2 regions of the Streptosporangium sp. NPDC004631 genome follow, and region 1 is predicted to be linked to the other one. Evidence: riboswitches for the same ligand, from Rfam matches in the RefSeq annotation. Region 1 holds a riboswitch; the other holds the start of a gene.

Region 1 (7,053 bases):
GTGAGGCCGGCGGGAGGGCCGGGGGTGGGGTCGGGGACGAGGGCGGGGCCGGGGTCGCGGCCGGGGCCTGGGCGGGTGCCGGGGGTCCCTGTCGCGGCCGCGGGGCCGGGGCCCGTCGCCGGCGAGGTGCCGGCGGCCGTTCCGCGGACGGTCTCGTCGGCCGTCGTCCCCGAGGGCGCGGCCTCCCAGGCGGCGGGGATCAACACGGCGAGGGCGGCAACTATCGAGATCCCCGGCAGACGACGCATACGTGGTTCCTCTCCACCAGATGGCTACCCAGAGTCATGAGAGATTACCGATTGTTTCGTCATCGGGGGGAGAGGGGGGAAGGGTAATAATTTTTGCCTGAAATCGGGCAGAAAACTTGGTGAATCCCGTTCGGGTGCGTATGGTCCTCCTCTGTGTCCACGGCATGGCATCCCCACGACGACCTGATCGCCCATCTGACCCGGACCAGTGTGCTCGGCCCCGGTGAGGCGGCGCGGGTCGTGGCGGACGTGCTGGCCTACTTCTCCGAGCCCACCGGGGCGTTCGTCCGGCGTCGGCACGCCGAACTGAAGGCCAGGGGGCTGGTCAACGACGAGATCTTCCCCAGGATCGCCGTCGAGTTGCAGGCCCGTCGTGTCGCGGCACCGGAACTCTCCCTGCGCCAACTGCGCCGGATCGTCTATGGGTAAGGAGCGGCCAGATGTGCGGAATCGTGGCCTATGTAGGGTCGAAGGACGCGGCGCCGATTCTGTTGGAGGGGTTGCAGCGTCTTGAGTACCGGGGCTACGACTCGGCCGGCGTGGTGGTCTCCAACAAGGGCCTGAAGATGCGCAAGGTCAAGGGCAGGGTGGCGGACCTGGCGGCGGTCGTGCCCGCGCGGTTCAAGGGAACCCTGGGCATCGGGCACACCCGCTGGGCCACCCACGGCGCGCCCAGCGACGTCAACGCCCACCCGCACCTGTCCGCCGACGAGCGGATCGCGGTCGTGCACAACGGCATCATCGAGAACGCCGACGAGCTGCGCGCCAAGCTGGAGGCCGACGGCGCGGTCTTCCTGTCCGAGACCGACACAGAGGTGCTGTCCCACCTGATCGCCCGCACCGTCGAGGAGACCGACTCGCTCCAGGAGGCGGTCCGGAGCGCGCTCAAGCGCGTCGTCGGCACCTACGGCATCGCGGTGATCGACGCCCGGCGCCCCGGCGAGGTGGTCGTGGCGCGCAACGGCAGCCCGATCGTTCTGGGCATCGGGGAGAAGGAGATGTTCGCCGCCTCCGACGTGTCCGCGCTGGTCCGCTACACCCGCCAGGTGGTCCACCTGGAGGACGGTGAGCTCGCGGTGCTGAGGGCCGACGGGTTCCACACCTTCGCCAGCGACGCGCGGGAGACGGCCAAGGAGCCGCTGACCGTCGACTGGGACGCCGGGCACTACGACACCGGCGGCTACGAGCACTACCTGCTCAAGGAGATCTCCGAGCAGCCCGACACCGTGGCCAGGACGCTGCGCGGACGCCTGGACGACCGTTTCCACATCGCCCACCTGGGCGGCCTCAACATGGACGCGCGGGAGACCAGGTCGTTCCGCCGGGTGAAGATCATCGGTTGTGGCTCCGCCTACTACTCGGGGCAGATCGGCGCCCAGCTCATCGAGGAGCTGGCGCGGATCCCGGCCGACGCCGAGCCCGCCAGCGAGTTCCGCTACCGCAGCCCGGTCGTGGAGGCCGACACTCTGTACGTGGCGATCAGCCAGTCGGGGGAGACCTACGACACCCTCGCCGCCGTCCAGGAGCTCAAGCGCAAGGGCGGCCGGGTGCTGGGCATCGTCAACACCGTCGGCAGCGCGATCGCCAGGGAGTGCGACGGCGGCCTCTACCTGCACGCGGGGCCCGAGGTCTCGGTGGCGAGCACCAAGGCGTTCACCTCGACCGCGGTGGCCTTCGCGCTGCTGGCCCTCCACCTGGGCCGGGTGCGCGACCTGTCGCCGGCGAACGGCCGCCGCATCTGCGAGGGGCTGCGCGCGCTCCCCGGGCAGATCGAGGAGATCCTCGCGCTGGAGCCGCGGATCGCGGAGCTGGCGCGTAAGTACGCCGACTCGCCGAGCATGATGTTCGTGGGCCGGGTCCGGGGATATCCGGTGGCCAGGGAGGGCGCGCAGAAGCTCAAGGAGATCTCCTACGTGCACGCCGAGGCCTATCCGGCCAGTGAGCTCAAGCACGGGCCGCTGGCGCTGATCGGCCCGGAGATGCCGACCGTGGCGATCGTCCCGGACGACGAGCTGCTGGACAAGAACCTCACCACGCTGGGCGAGATCCGCGCGCGCGGCGGGCGGGTGCTCATGGTCGGGCATCGTACGGCCGACCCGAGGCTTGCCGACGACTGCGTCGTGGTGCCCAGGAACGAGACCGAGCTGGACCCGATCCTGCTGTCGATCCCGCTCCAGCTCTTCGCCTACCACGCCGCCGTGGTGCTGGGCCGCGATGTGGACAAGCCTCGCAACCTGGCCAAGAGCGTCACCGTGGAGTGATGCCCGCCGTCCGCCGACGGTGACCCCCGGCATGTGACAGATGGTGACATGCCTGTAACGTGAAGTGTTGAGGGGTCTGGGGGATCTCGGCGGAAGGACGCTTATGTACCGTAGGCGGTTCCTTGCGCTCGCGCTGGGGGTCATGGCCGCCGGCGGCTGCGGCAGGGCGGGCGACTCCGGCGCGGCGCCGGCGGGCCGGCTCACCATCGTCGCGCCCGCGGGGCGGGGGCAGGGCTGGGACCGGACCGCCCGCGCGCTGGCCGCGGTCCTGCGCGGGGAGGGACTGGCGCGGGCGGTCGAGGTGAGCAACTACCCGGGCAACGTGGGGGTGGCCGCGCTGAGCGCGTTCACCGCCACCCGGGGCGCGTTCGCGCGCGAGGGCAGGCTGCTCCTCACCGGCATGCCGATGGTGGCCGGGGCGGAGATCGCCAACGCCGACTCCGTGACGGAGGCCACCACCCCGCTGGCCCGGCTGGTCGGCGACTGGGCCGCCCTGGTCGTCCCGGCGCACTCCCTGCTGCGCAGCTTCGAGGACTTCGCCGCGGTGCTCCGCCGCAACCCGGCCGAGATGATGGTGGGCGGACGGCTGGAGGGGGGCTCCGACCACGTGCTCTACGGCATGATCGGCAGGTGCCTGGGGGTGGACGTCCGGCTGCTCGACTACGCGGGATACTCCGGCGGAGCAGAGGCCGCCGAGGCGCTCTACGAGGGCCGGGTGGCCGCGATCCTGGGGTCGGCGCGCTCCTTCATGCCGGACATCGCCGCGGGCCGCGTGCGGCCGCTGGTGGTCTCCTCCGCCGAGCGGATCGAGGGGATCGACGCGCCGACGCTGATGGAGCGGGAGGTCCGGCTGGAGTACACCGACTGGTGCGGGCTGCTCGGCCCGCGCGGCATGAGCGCCGGGGACCGGGAGGAGGCCCTCGCCCTGTGCGACCGGATCGACGCCTCGCCCCGCTGGCAGGCCGTCTGCGCGGCCAACGGCTGGAACCGGGTCTACCTGAGCGGCGACGATTTTCGTCAGTGGCTCGTCACCGAGACCCGCCGTACCCGGGGAGTGCTCAACGAGCTTGGATTAATGAGGTCTATCGACACAAGTTGTTGGGGTAGTTGCGTCGGGCGGCACTAGATGTAGGATCCTGGTCGTTGCTGGTTCGCCCATCGGGGCGAGGTAAGAGGGAACCCGGTGAAAGTCCGGGACTGCCCCGCAGCGGTGAGCGGGAACGACCGCCGTCATGAAGCACTGGGTGAGGTCTGCCTGGGAAGCGACGGCCAGTAGGCATGCGCCAGGCGCCCGCGAGTCCGAAAACCTGCCGGTGACGTGATTGGTCCAGGGCCTCGTGGGAGGGCCCGCGGAGCGAGGCGGTCCGGCGTGCCCGGAACCGTCTGTGACGCGTGCGTCCCTTCCGGTTGAGAGCCGTGCGGGGAATACGAACGCGCGAGGGGTAGCACGTGACACAGACCTTGGTCGACGTCGCCGAGGAGATCGGGCGGAACCCGGCAGACCGCCGGTTGGCCATCGAGGAGGCCGCGGCCCGGGTGATCACCGACCCGGAGAACTCCAGGGTGGCCGCCGGACTGCTGGCCGAGCTGATCGCCGACGAGGCGGCCGGGAACGGGGTCCGCACCTTCTCCGAGTCCGTCGCCGCGACCCACGCGGCCGGGCTCGTCCAGGACGGGCTGGCCGCGTTCGTGACCGCCAACGCCGCCGTGCTCGACGCGCTGGTGGCACCGGACGCCGACGCCCGCTTCGAGTACTTCGGGCTGCGCACGGTCTACGACCGCTACCTGCTGCGCCACCCCGAGACCCGGAAGGTCCTGGAGCGCCCCCAGCACTTCTTCCTCCGGGTGGCCTGCGGCCTGTCGGAGACGGTCGAGGAGGCCGCCGAGCTGTACGCGCTCATGGCGACCCTGTCCTACCTGCCCAGCTCGCCCACCTTGTTCAACTCCGGGTCGCGCAGGCCCCAGCTGTCGTCCTGCTTCCTGCTCGACTCCCCGAGGGACGAGCTGGAGTCCATCTACGACCGGTACGGGCAGGTCGCGCGGCTGTCGAAGTACGCCGGGGGGATCGGCATCGCCTGGACCCGCGTCCGCTCGCGCGGCTCGCTGATCCGGGGCACCAACGGCCACTCCAACGGCATCGTGCCGTGGCTGCGCACCCTGGACTCCAGCGTCGCCGCGGTCAACCAGGGGGGACGCCGCAAGGGCGCGGCCTGCGTCTACCTGGAGTCCTGGCACGCCGACGTCGAGGAGTTCCTCGAACTGCGCGACAACACCGGCGAGGAGGCCCGCCGCACCCACAACCTGAACCTCGCCAACTGGATCCCGGACGAGTTCATGCGCCGGGTCGAGGCCGACGGCGTGTGGTCGCTGTTCGACCCCAAGGAGGTCCCGCACCTCACCGACCTGTACGGCGCCGCGTTCGAGGAGGCCTACCGGGCCGCCGAGGCCGAGGGCCGGTTCGTCAAGCAGATCCCGGCCCGCGCCCTGTACGGCCGCATGATGCGCACCCTCGCCCAGACCGGCAACGGCTGGATGACCTTCAAGGACGCAGCCAACCGGACCTCCAACCAGACGGCCCGGCCCGAGAACGTCATCCACCTGTCGAACCTCTGCACCGAGATCCTGGAGGTCACCAGCGACGCCGAGACCGCCGTGTGCAACCTCGGATCGATCAACCTCGCCGCCCACCTGGACGGCCGGGACATCGACTGGGCACGGCTGCGCCGGACCGTCCGCATCGCCGTGCGGTTCCTGGACCGGACCATCGACCTGGGCTTCTACCCGACCCCCGAGGCCCGCGCCGCCAACGAGCGGTGGCGGCCGATCGGGCTGGGCCTGATGGGCCTGGCGGACGTGTTCTTCACCCTGCGGCTGCCGTTCGACTCGCCGGAGGCGCTGGAGCTGTCCACCCGGATCTCCGAGGAGATCGCGCTCGCCGCCTACGCCACCTCGGCGGATCTGGCGGTGGAGCGGGGACGTCACCCCTCCTACTCCGAGACCCGGGCCGCTCGCGGGGTGCTCCACCCCGACCACTACGACGCCGCGCGGTCGCCGGAGTGGGCGGCGCTCAGGGAGCGGGTCGCCGAGACGGGCCTCCGTAACTCGCTGATGATCGCGATCGCCCCCACGGCCACGATCGCCTCCATAGCGGGCTGCTACGAGTGCATCGAACCCCAGGTCTCCAACATCTTCAAGCGCGAGACCCTGTCGGGGGAGTTCCTCCAGGTCAACCGGTATCTCGTCCGCGACCTTTCGGCCCGTGGCCTGTGGACCCCGGTGATCCGGGACGCCATCAAGCGGGCCGACGGCTCCATCCAGGACGTTCCCGGCATGCCCGAGGACCTGAAGTCGCTCTACCGGACCGCATGGGAGCTGCCGCAGAAGGCGCTCATCGACCTGGCCGCCGCGCGCACGCCGTACATCGACCAGTCGCAGTCGCTCAACCTCTTCATGGCCACGCCGACCATCGGCAAGCTCTCCTCGATGTACGCCTACGCCTGGAAGTCGGGCCTCAAGACCACCTACTACCTGCGTTCCCGCCCGGCCACCAGGATCGCGCAGACCACCGTGGCGCAGACCGTCGCCGAACCGGAGGCCGTGGCCTGCTCCCTGGAGAACCCCGAGTACTGCGACGCCTGCCAGTAGGCGCCCCCCTTTTCTTCGCGAAAGGCCTGCCCGATGCTGCTCGACCCTGGAATGGACCTCACCCTCCGGCCCATGCGCTACCCGGAGTTCTACGAACGCTACCGGGCCGCGATCCGCAACACCTGGACCGTGGAGGAGGTCGACCTCAACTCCGACCTGGCCGACCTGGCCAGGATGACGCCGGAGGAGCGCCACCTGATCAACCGCCTCGTCGCGTTCTTCGCGACCGGCGACTCGATCGTGGCCAACAACCTGGTGCTCAACCTCTACCAGCACGTCAACGCCCCCGAGGCGCGCCTGTATCTCAGCAGGCAGCTGTTCGAGGAGGCGGTGCACGTCCAGTTCTACCTCACCCTGCTGGACACCTACCTGCCCGACCACGAGGAGCGGGTCAAGGCCTTCGCCGCGGTCGAGCACATCCCCTCGATCCGGGACAAGGCCGAGTTCTGCTTCCGCTGGATCGACTCACTCGGCGGGCTGACCCGCCTGGAGTCGAGGGACGACCGGCGGGCGTTCCTGCTCAACCTCATCTGCTTCGCCGCGTGCATCGAGGGGCTGTTCTTCTACGGCGCGTTCGCCTACGTCTACTGGTTCCGTTCCAGGGGCCTGCTCAGCGGTCTGGCCACCGGGACCAACTGGGTGTTCCGCGACGAGTCCATGCACATGGAGTTCGCCTTCGGCGTGGTGGACACCGTACGGGCCGAGGAGCCCGGGCTCTTCGACGACGAGCTCGGCGCCCAGGTCACCCAGATGATCGAGGAGGCGGTGGAGGTCGAGCTGGCCTTCGCGGCCGACCTGTGCGGCGACGGCCTGTTCGGGATGAACGTCGGCCAGATGAGGCAGTACCTTGAGTACGTGGCCGACCAGCGGCTGGTCCGGCTCCGGCTGCCCGTCCGGTA
Region 2 (7,053 bases), on a different contig from region 1:
CTCGCTGCTGATCATCGTGTCGTGGCCGAGATGCCACCAGAAGTCGTAGTGCATTCGCTGCGAGCCCCGATCCACCTCCCAGCGGCCCTTCGGCTCCAAGGTGTCGTGGTCGAGGGTGAACACCCCGCCCGGCGCGTCGCCGTCCACGTTGCCGAGCGCGCTGATGTAGATCGCGTCGGTGCCGCAGTGCACGGTGTGCGGGCGGCTGTAGCCGGTTTTCCGGAAAAGCGTCTCCGGCTCGATCGTCTTGACGAGCCGGGGATGCCGGGGGTCGTCCTTGACGTCGAACACGTAGATCCTGCTGGAGCGCAGGCCGGGCAGGATCAGATAGCGCCGTTCCACATGCGGATGCGGAGCGTAGGGGCACAGGGCGGCGCTGCAGACGTTCCACCCGAAGTGGTGAAGTTCGTCGCCCGCGACGGGCATGTCGTGAATGTCGACGATCGACCCATTGGACAGGTCGATCGTGGCGAGTCCGTCGGGACGCCCCTGCCCGGCGGCGTCGAGCAGGGCGACATAGGCAAGCTCCTCGCGCGGGGCGAGCATGGCCTCCCGCGCGGAGGGATAGAAGGTGGGATCGGGCTGGATGAGTGCCATGGTGGACTCCTAGGCCGAGATCAATACCCCACTTATTCTGGAGGAAAACTCTCCGCTGTCCAGGCGTGATTTTAGGTAACCGAATCAGCGGGGGAACGGCCGGAGTCCTCTGCCGGAGGCGCCGGGCGATCCCGGGCGGACGAGACGCGGGTCTCGATACCGTCCAGCATACGATGCGGGCCGGACTCGAAGCCGTCGTCCCCGCCGCGGAGGACGGCCACTCCGGTGACCGCGCCGGCGCCGGGGACGTGTACCGGTCCCGTACGGCGTGTCACGCCGTCATCGGCACCGGGGTCAGCGCCGAGGCCGGGGCCGGGGCCGGGCGCGGGGGACTCGGTGTCCCGGGCGCGCCCGGCGTGTGACCGGGTACGGCGCGTGACCGGCTATGGTGCGCGGCCGGTTATGACGCGCGGACCTTCCTGGCCGCGGCCACCATGTTGCGCAGGCTCGCCTCGGTCTCGGCGTAGCCGCGGGTCTTCAGTCCGCAGTCGGGATTGACCCAGAGCCGCTCCGGTTCCACCGCCCGGATCGCCAGCCGGAGCGCCTGCTCGATCTCGCCGGTCTCCGGTACGCGCGGGGAGTGGATGTCGTAGACCCCCGGGCCGATCCCGCGCGCGTATCCGGCGGCGCCCAGGTCGTCCAGGAGCTCCATCCGGGACCTGGCCGCCTCGACGCTGGTCACGTCCGCGTCCAGGTCACCGATGGCACCGATGATCTCCCCGAACTCCGAGTAGCACATGTGGGTGTGGATCTGCGTGGAGTCGGACACCCCGGAGGTGGCGAGCCGGAACGCGCCGACCGCCCAGGCCAGGTATCCGGCCTGGTCGGCGGCGCGGAGCGGCAGCAGCTCCCGCAGCGCGGGCTCATCGACCTGGATGATCCGGATTCCTGCCGCCTCCAGGTCGCGGATCTCGTCCCGGAGCGCCAGCGCCACCTGCCGCGCGGTGTCGGCCAGCGGCTGGTCCTCCCGGACGAACGACCAGGCCAGCATGGTCACCGGCCCGGTCAGCATGCCCTTGACCGGCCTGTCGGTCCGCGACTGGGCGTAGACCGCCCAGCGCACCGTCATCGGCTCGGGCCTGGCCACGTCCCCGAACAGGATCGGCGGCCGCACGCACCGCGTGCCGTACGACTGGACCCAGCCGTGCTGTGTGGCGGCGTAGCCGTCGAGCTGCTCGGCGAAGTACTGCACCATGTCGTTGCGCTCGGGTTCGCCGTGGACCAGCACGTCCAGCCCGATGTCCTCCTGCAGAGCGATCACCGAGTCGATCTCGGCGCGCATCGCCGCCTCGTATCCGGCCTGGTCGATCCGGCCCGCCCGCAGGTCGGCGCGGGCCCGCCGTACCGCGTCCGTCTGCGGGAACGAGCCTATGGTGGTCGTGGGCAGCAGCGGCAGTTCCAGCGCCGCCCGCTGAAGCGAGGCCCGTTCGGTGTGTCCGGCCCGCGCCGTCCCCTCTCCCAGGGTCTCCAGCCGTGCCCGCACCCGCGCGTTCACCGGGGGGCGCGCCGCCGCGGCGGGTACGACCGCCTCCGGCCCCTCCCGCAGCGCGCGGCCGATCGCCACGACCTCCGCCACCTTCTGCCGGGCGAACGCCAGCCCCTCGGGCAGCCCCTCCTCCCGATCCAGGTCGAGCGGGACGTGCATCAACGAGCACGAGGTGGAGACCACCACCTCCCCGGCCAGTCCGAGCAGCGCGGCGCAGGTGGACAGCGCGGTGGGCAGCCTGGTCCGCCACACGTTGCGGCCGTCCACCACCCCGGCCACCACGGTCTTGCCCGCCAGTCCCGCGGCCCCGGCGAGGTTGCCGGGACCGGCCACGAAGTCCAGCCCGATGGCCTCGACCCGGGACGCCGCGAGCACCGGCAGCGCCTCGCCGATCTCGCCGAAGTAGGTGGCCACCAGCAGCCGGGGGCGGTGGCTGAGCCCGCCGAGGTGATCGTAGGCGCGGGCGAGGGCCTTCAACTCCTCAACGGACCTGTCTCCGGCCAGCGCGGGCTCGTCGAGCTGCACCTCGGTGACTCCGGCGGAGGCCAGCCGCTCCAGCAGTTCGGCGTAGACGTCCAGCAGGTCGTCCAGGAGCAGCAGCGGTGAGAAGCCGGCCTCCCCGCCGGCCTCGCCGGTCTCCGCGGGGGATCCGGTGGCGGGCCCGGCCGTGGTCTCGGCGGTTGACTTGGCCAGCAGCAGGTAGCTGAGCGGGCCGACCAGCACCGGCCTGGTCTCGATGCCCAGCTCCCTGGCCTCGCCGTACTCGGTCAGCGGCTTCTTCCAGTCGAGCCGGAACCGGGTGTCGGGGCCGAGCTCGGGCGCCAGGTAGTGGTAGTTCGTGTCGAACCACTTGGTCATCTCCAGAGGCGCGATGCCCTGGGTGCCGCGCGCCATCGCGAAGTAGCGGTCGAGGCCGTCGAGCCCGGCGAAGCGGGCGGGGACTGCGCCGAGCATGACGGTGGTGTCGAGGACGTGATCGTAGAAGGAGAAGGTGTTGGACGGGATGTCGGTCAGCCCCGCGTCGCGGAGATCCGTCCAGGTGCGCTCGCGCAGGTCGCGGCCGACGGCGCGGAGCCGGGAGGCGTCGATCGTGCCGGCCCAGTAGGCCTCGACGGCCTTCTTCAACTCCCGGTCGGGGCCGATCCTGGGGTAGCCGAGAACGGTGGTGCGCTGGTCTCTCATGGGTCCTTTTCCCTCGTGGAACCCGGCCGTGCGCGGGCATGCCGAGGGAAAGGCGATCCCCTCGGCCCTCCCGCGGGGCCATGGACGACCGCGTGCCGGCCGGCACGCGGGCGGTGGCAGGTATTCGGACTCGTGGGCGTCGCACTCGCTCCTACTGGCCGTCGCTTCCCAGGTGGTTGTCCCACCCAGTGCTTGTGTGACGGCGGTCGTTCCCACTCACCGCTGCGGGGCAGTCCCGGAGTCGCACCGGGTTCCCTGTTGCCTCGCCGCTCCGGTGGGGGAGCGGCGAACCAGCCGCACCGGCAGCATAGCCCGGCCCGCTCCGATTTTTTCTCCGACGGACCCCGGCGGATGTCACAGAGGCCGGTTCACGGTGCTGTTCACGTTCACGACGGGCCGGAGAGCCCGGCTCCGTGGCGCCGTCTCACGAGGGGATGGGGACCCGGATCGGGGTGAGTCCTTCGGGGGCCCTGCCCGGATAGACGCCGGACAGCATCGTGGCCACGGTGTAGAGATGCCAGCCCTGGGCGGGCCTCTTGAGCACCGGGTCGGCGAACAGTCTGCGGACCTCGTCGGGGGCGACGATGGGGGCCAGCAGGTCGAGATGACCGAGGACGTGGTCGCGGAGCACCGCCGTCAGCGTCTCGTCGGGGCCGGTCCGCCAGCTCCAGCCTCCGCCGGTCTTCGGCGCCGTCAGGAAGCCGGGCCTGCGCTGCCAGGGGTAGTAGCGCCTGCCCACGGTGAACCGCCACGGCTTTCCCTCGATCGGAACGTTCCTGAGCGAGGGGGCGAGACCTGTGGTGAGCCGGTGGATGACCTCCTCGGACAGCCGCCAGGTCTGGTCCAGGCCCAGCGCCGCCCGCACCACCCGGTTGTCGAGGAACGGCCAGATCGGGTCGCCCCGGCGCAGTGATCCGGCCCGGGATCCGGCCTGCCAGCGGCCGATCCGGTAGGAGACGTACATGTGGTCGAGCGCCTCCAGCCCCCCGCGTTCCTGCCAGGGCCGGGCCAGCTCACGCGCGTGCTCGTTGGCCGCCTCGGTGAACAGCGCCGGATCCCGCAGGAACGTGGCGTCCACCCGGCGGCGCAGCGCCTTGGCGCTCAGGTCGCTCTGCAGCAGCAGGAAGCTTCCGGCCCGCAGGACCTCCCCGCTCTGCCCGGACATGGTGGGCCTGGCGTTGTAGGGGAGATAACCGACGATCGACTCGTAGGCCGACGTCATGCCCTCGCAGGTCCGCAGCGTCTCGTAGGTCCGCGCGAGCGGGTGCTCGACCAGCACCGCGTCCTTCCGCTCGGCTCGGGCCGGGGGAATGACGGTGTGCTCGATGCCGAGTGCCCGCGCGATCCGCCCGGCGATGATCACATCGGGGTGGCCGTCCAGACCGTTGGTGGTCGCGCGGAGCGGGATCCCCGCCGCGTGCAGCACCGCCGCGGCCAGACGGCTGTCCCGGCCGCCGGTCAGGGCCAGGTTGACCGGTTCGCCCGCCGCGCGCAGCGGCTCCACGGTGGCCAGCAGTGTGTCGGCCAGCCCCTCGACGAGCTTCTTCCTCCCTCCCCGGGAGGTGGGGACGGACGCGGCGGCCGGGAGAGGGGTCTCGGTGATCGTACGGCTGCCGCCCCGGACGGTGACGGCCGAGGACGGCGGGAGCGCGGTGACCCCGCGGTAGGGCGTCTCGTCGGACAGGAAGTAGCCCTGGCGGATCATCGCCTGCAGCGCGAGCACGTCCCACTCGATCCGCTCGCCGAACGCGGCGAGGCTGACCAGCAGCGCCCGGCTGCCGATCACGTGCAGGTCGGGGTTCTCGGCGTGGTAGACCGGGCAGGCCCGGTGGATCGCGGTGGCGGCCGACAGTTCCGTACGGGTCGCGCGGAACGCAGAGAAGCAGCCGCCGACGCTCTCGGTGCTCAGCTCCGGCGTGCTCGCCAGCCGGTCCACGTCGCCCGGCGCGGTCAGATGGCCGTTCACCCCGGTCACCCGGTCGTGCCCGGTGGCCAGCAGGGGCGGCAGCCGGGAGTCGTCCGGCTCGTTGGTCCAGGCGAACAGGGAGATACCGGGCCGGTGCCACTCGCGGGATCTGACGACCTCGGGGGGAGCCGGGAACGCGCTGTCGATCGCGCTCCTGACGGTGTGCACCATCGCGTCCGGGATTCCGGCTTCCGGGCGTTTGGCCGCCAGTCCGAGATACACACGCATGGTCAGGGATCTTATGTTGTGTTTTTTCGCGACGAAGCGGTATTCATCGGGAAATCATGGGCGGAATGAGGTGGATGCCGTCACCTGCTCTCATCAGTGCGATGTCCGGGTTCGCCGGGTCCGGGACAGCAGGATCGCCTCTTCGGCGGTTACGGGGTAGGGCGTGATGTCCTATACACTGGCGTGGTGCCGCCGAGGCGAAAGCCGGGCGGCATCGCATCACCTTGAGGGGCTATGGCGCAGCTGGTAGCGCGCCTCCATGGCATGGAGGAGGTCTGGGGTTCGAATCCCCATAGCTCCACTCCGGGCCGTTCTCAAGACGGCCCGAAGGGCGTTGACGAGATCCCGCCCGGTCACCTCGACCGGGCGGGATCTCGTCTTTCCCAGGACGACGTGGCCGCCGGCGGCCGCGTTCGGCGAGAAGGCGTCCAAGGGAGGGGCGGGTCGCATCTGTCTCCGCCGCCAGGTACGGCCTCCACCCGGCGGGTCACGACAGGCTCCACCGGTCCATGTTCCAGGTGATGGTCGACTGGGCGGGGTTCGGGACGACGTTGCGGATCGCCTCGTCCCACGCGCTCAGTCCGGGGTGCTGGAAGAGCGGGATGGTCGCCACATCGGCCCAGAGCTCCTTCTCGATCTCCCCGATGATCGGGTTCTGCGCGTCCGGGTCCACGGTCGCGTTCAGTTTCCCGATGAGCCTGTCGACCTTTCTGCTGGAGTAGCAACCGTTGTTGTTGCCCTTGTTCTCGCCGTCGCACTTCGTCGGTGTGGTGTAGGTGGAGGCCCAGCCGCTGATCAGTGAGGAGGCGGACCAGGCGAACAGGGCCACGTCGTAGCCGTTGGCGGGCATCACGGTGCCGAAGAAGTCCTCTGAGCCCTTGTCGACGACCTGGAAGCCCGCCTTGTTGCAGGCGTCGATGATGAGCTGCACCTCGACGGTGCGGCGCGGGTTGGGGGTCTGGTAGCCGATCTTGACCTGGACTCCGGTCTTGCCGGCCTTCGCCACGAGCGCCCTGGCGCCCTTGATGTCCTGCCGCCCGTGGACACCGGCGCCGCCGGCGGCGGCGATGACCGCCGCGGCGTTGTCCTGGAACGGGGCGACGTTGCGGATCTCCAGAGGTCTGGCGTCCGGTACGACGGGTTTGATCAGGTTGTCGACGATGAGCTGCCGGGGCACGCATTTGGCGAAGGCGGCACGCAGCCTCCTGTCCTTGAAGGGACTGGAGTTGACGTTGAAGTCCAGGTGCTCGTAGGTGTACTGGTCGGTTATGTTGACCCGCACGCCCTCCAGTGCCTTGAGTTGATTGAGCACGTCCGGGCCCGGCTGTGGCTCGATGATCTGGACCTCGCGATTGTGCAGCGCCTGGGCCTGCTCGTCCAGGGTGATGAAGCGCTCGATGATCGTCGGGGTGGCCGCGGGGGCGCCCCACCACCGGTCGTTGGCGACGAGGGTCAACGACTGGCCGGCGTCCATCTTGGAGAGCTTGTACGGGCCGGAGGAGGGGATCAGCTCGGCGGGGGGGAGCGCGATCTCGGAGACCCAGCCGTTGTTGAAGAACTCGATGGCCTTTTCGAGCTTCCGGGCGTCGGTCGC

What was found. A riboswitch is a leader RNA that binds a small molecule or an ion and turns the genes downstream of it on or off. The one in region 1 is predicted to bind cobalamin.
Region 2: linked by a shared signal. The riboswitch ahead of metE (5-methyltetrahydropteroyltriglutamate--homocysteine S-methyltransferase) and the one ahead of ACWEF2_RS17240 (ribonucleoside-diphosphate reductase subunit alpha) in region 1 are both predicted to bind cobalamin.

Annotation. Positions count from the first base shown of each region.
Region 1 is NZ_JBSGCR010000015.1:44,721-51,773, forward strand. Features, by position in the region: gene ACWEF2_RS17220 (N-acetylmuramoyl-L-alanine amidase) at 1-248, opposite strand, end outside; gene ACWEF2_RS17225 (hypothetical protein) at 402-677, shown strand; gene glmS (glutamine--fructose-6-phosphate transaminase (isomerizing)) at 689-2,509, shown strand; gene ACWEF2_RS17235 (Bug family tripartite tricarboxylate transporter substrate binding protein) at 2,613-3,635, shown strand; cobalamin riboswitch at 3,640-3,838, shown strand; gene ACWEF2_RS17240 (ribonucleoside-diphosphate reductase subunit alpha) at 3,959-6,154, shown strand; gene ACWEF2_RS17245 (ribonucleotide-diphosphate reductase subunit beta) at 6,188-7,053, shown strand, end outside.
Region 2 is NZ_JBSGCR010000008.1:188,376-195,428, reverse strand. Features, by position in the region: gene ACWEF2_RS11440 (selenium-binding protein SBP56-related protein) at 1-597, opposite strand, end outside; gene ACWEF2_RS11435 (hypothetical protein) at 771-959, shown strand; gene metE (5-methyltetrahydropteroyltriglutamate--homocysteine S-methyltransferase) at 998-3,265, opposite strand; cobalamin riboswitch at 3,364-3,576, opposite strand; gene ACWEF2_RS11425 (asparagine synthase-related protein) at 3,690-5,459, opposite strand; tRNA gene ACWEF2_RS11420 (tRNA-Ala) at 5,688-5,760, shown strand; gene ACWEF2_RS11415 (ABC transporter family substrate-binding protein) at 5,947-7,053, opposite strand, start outside.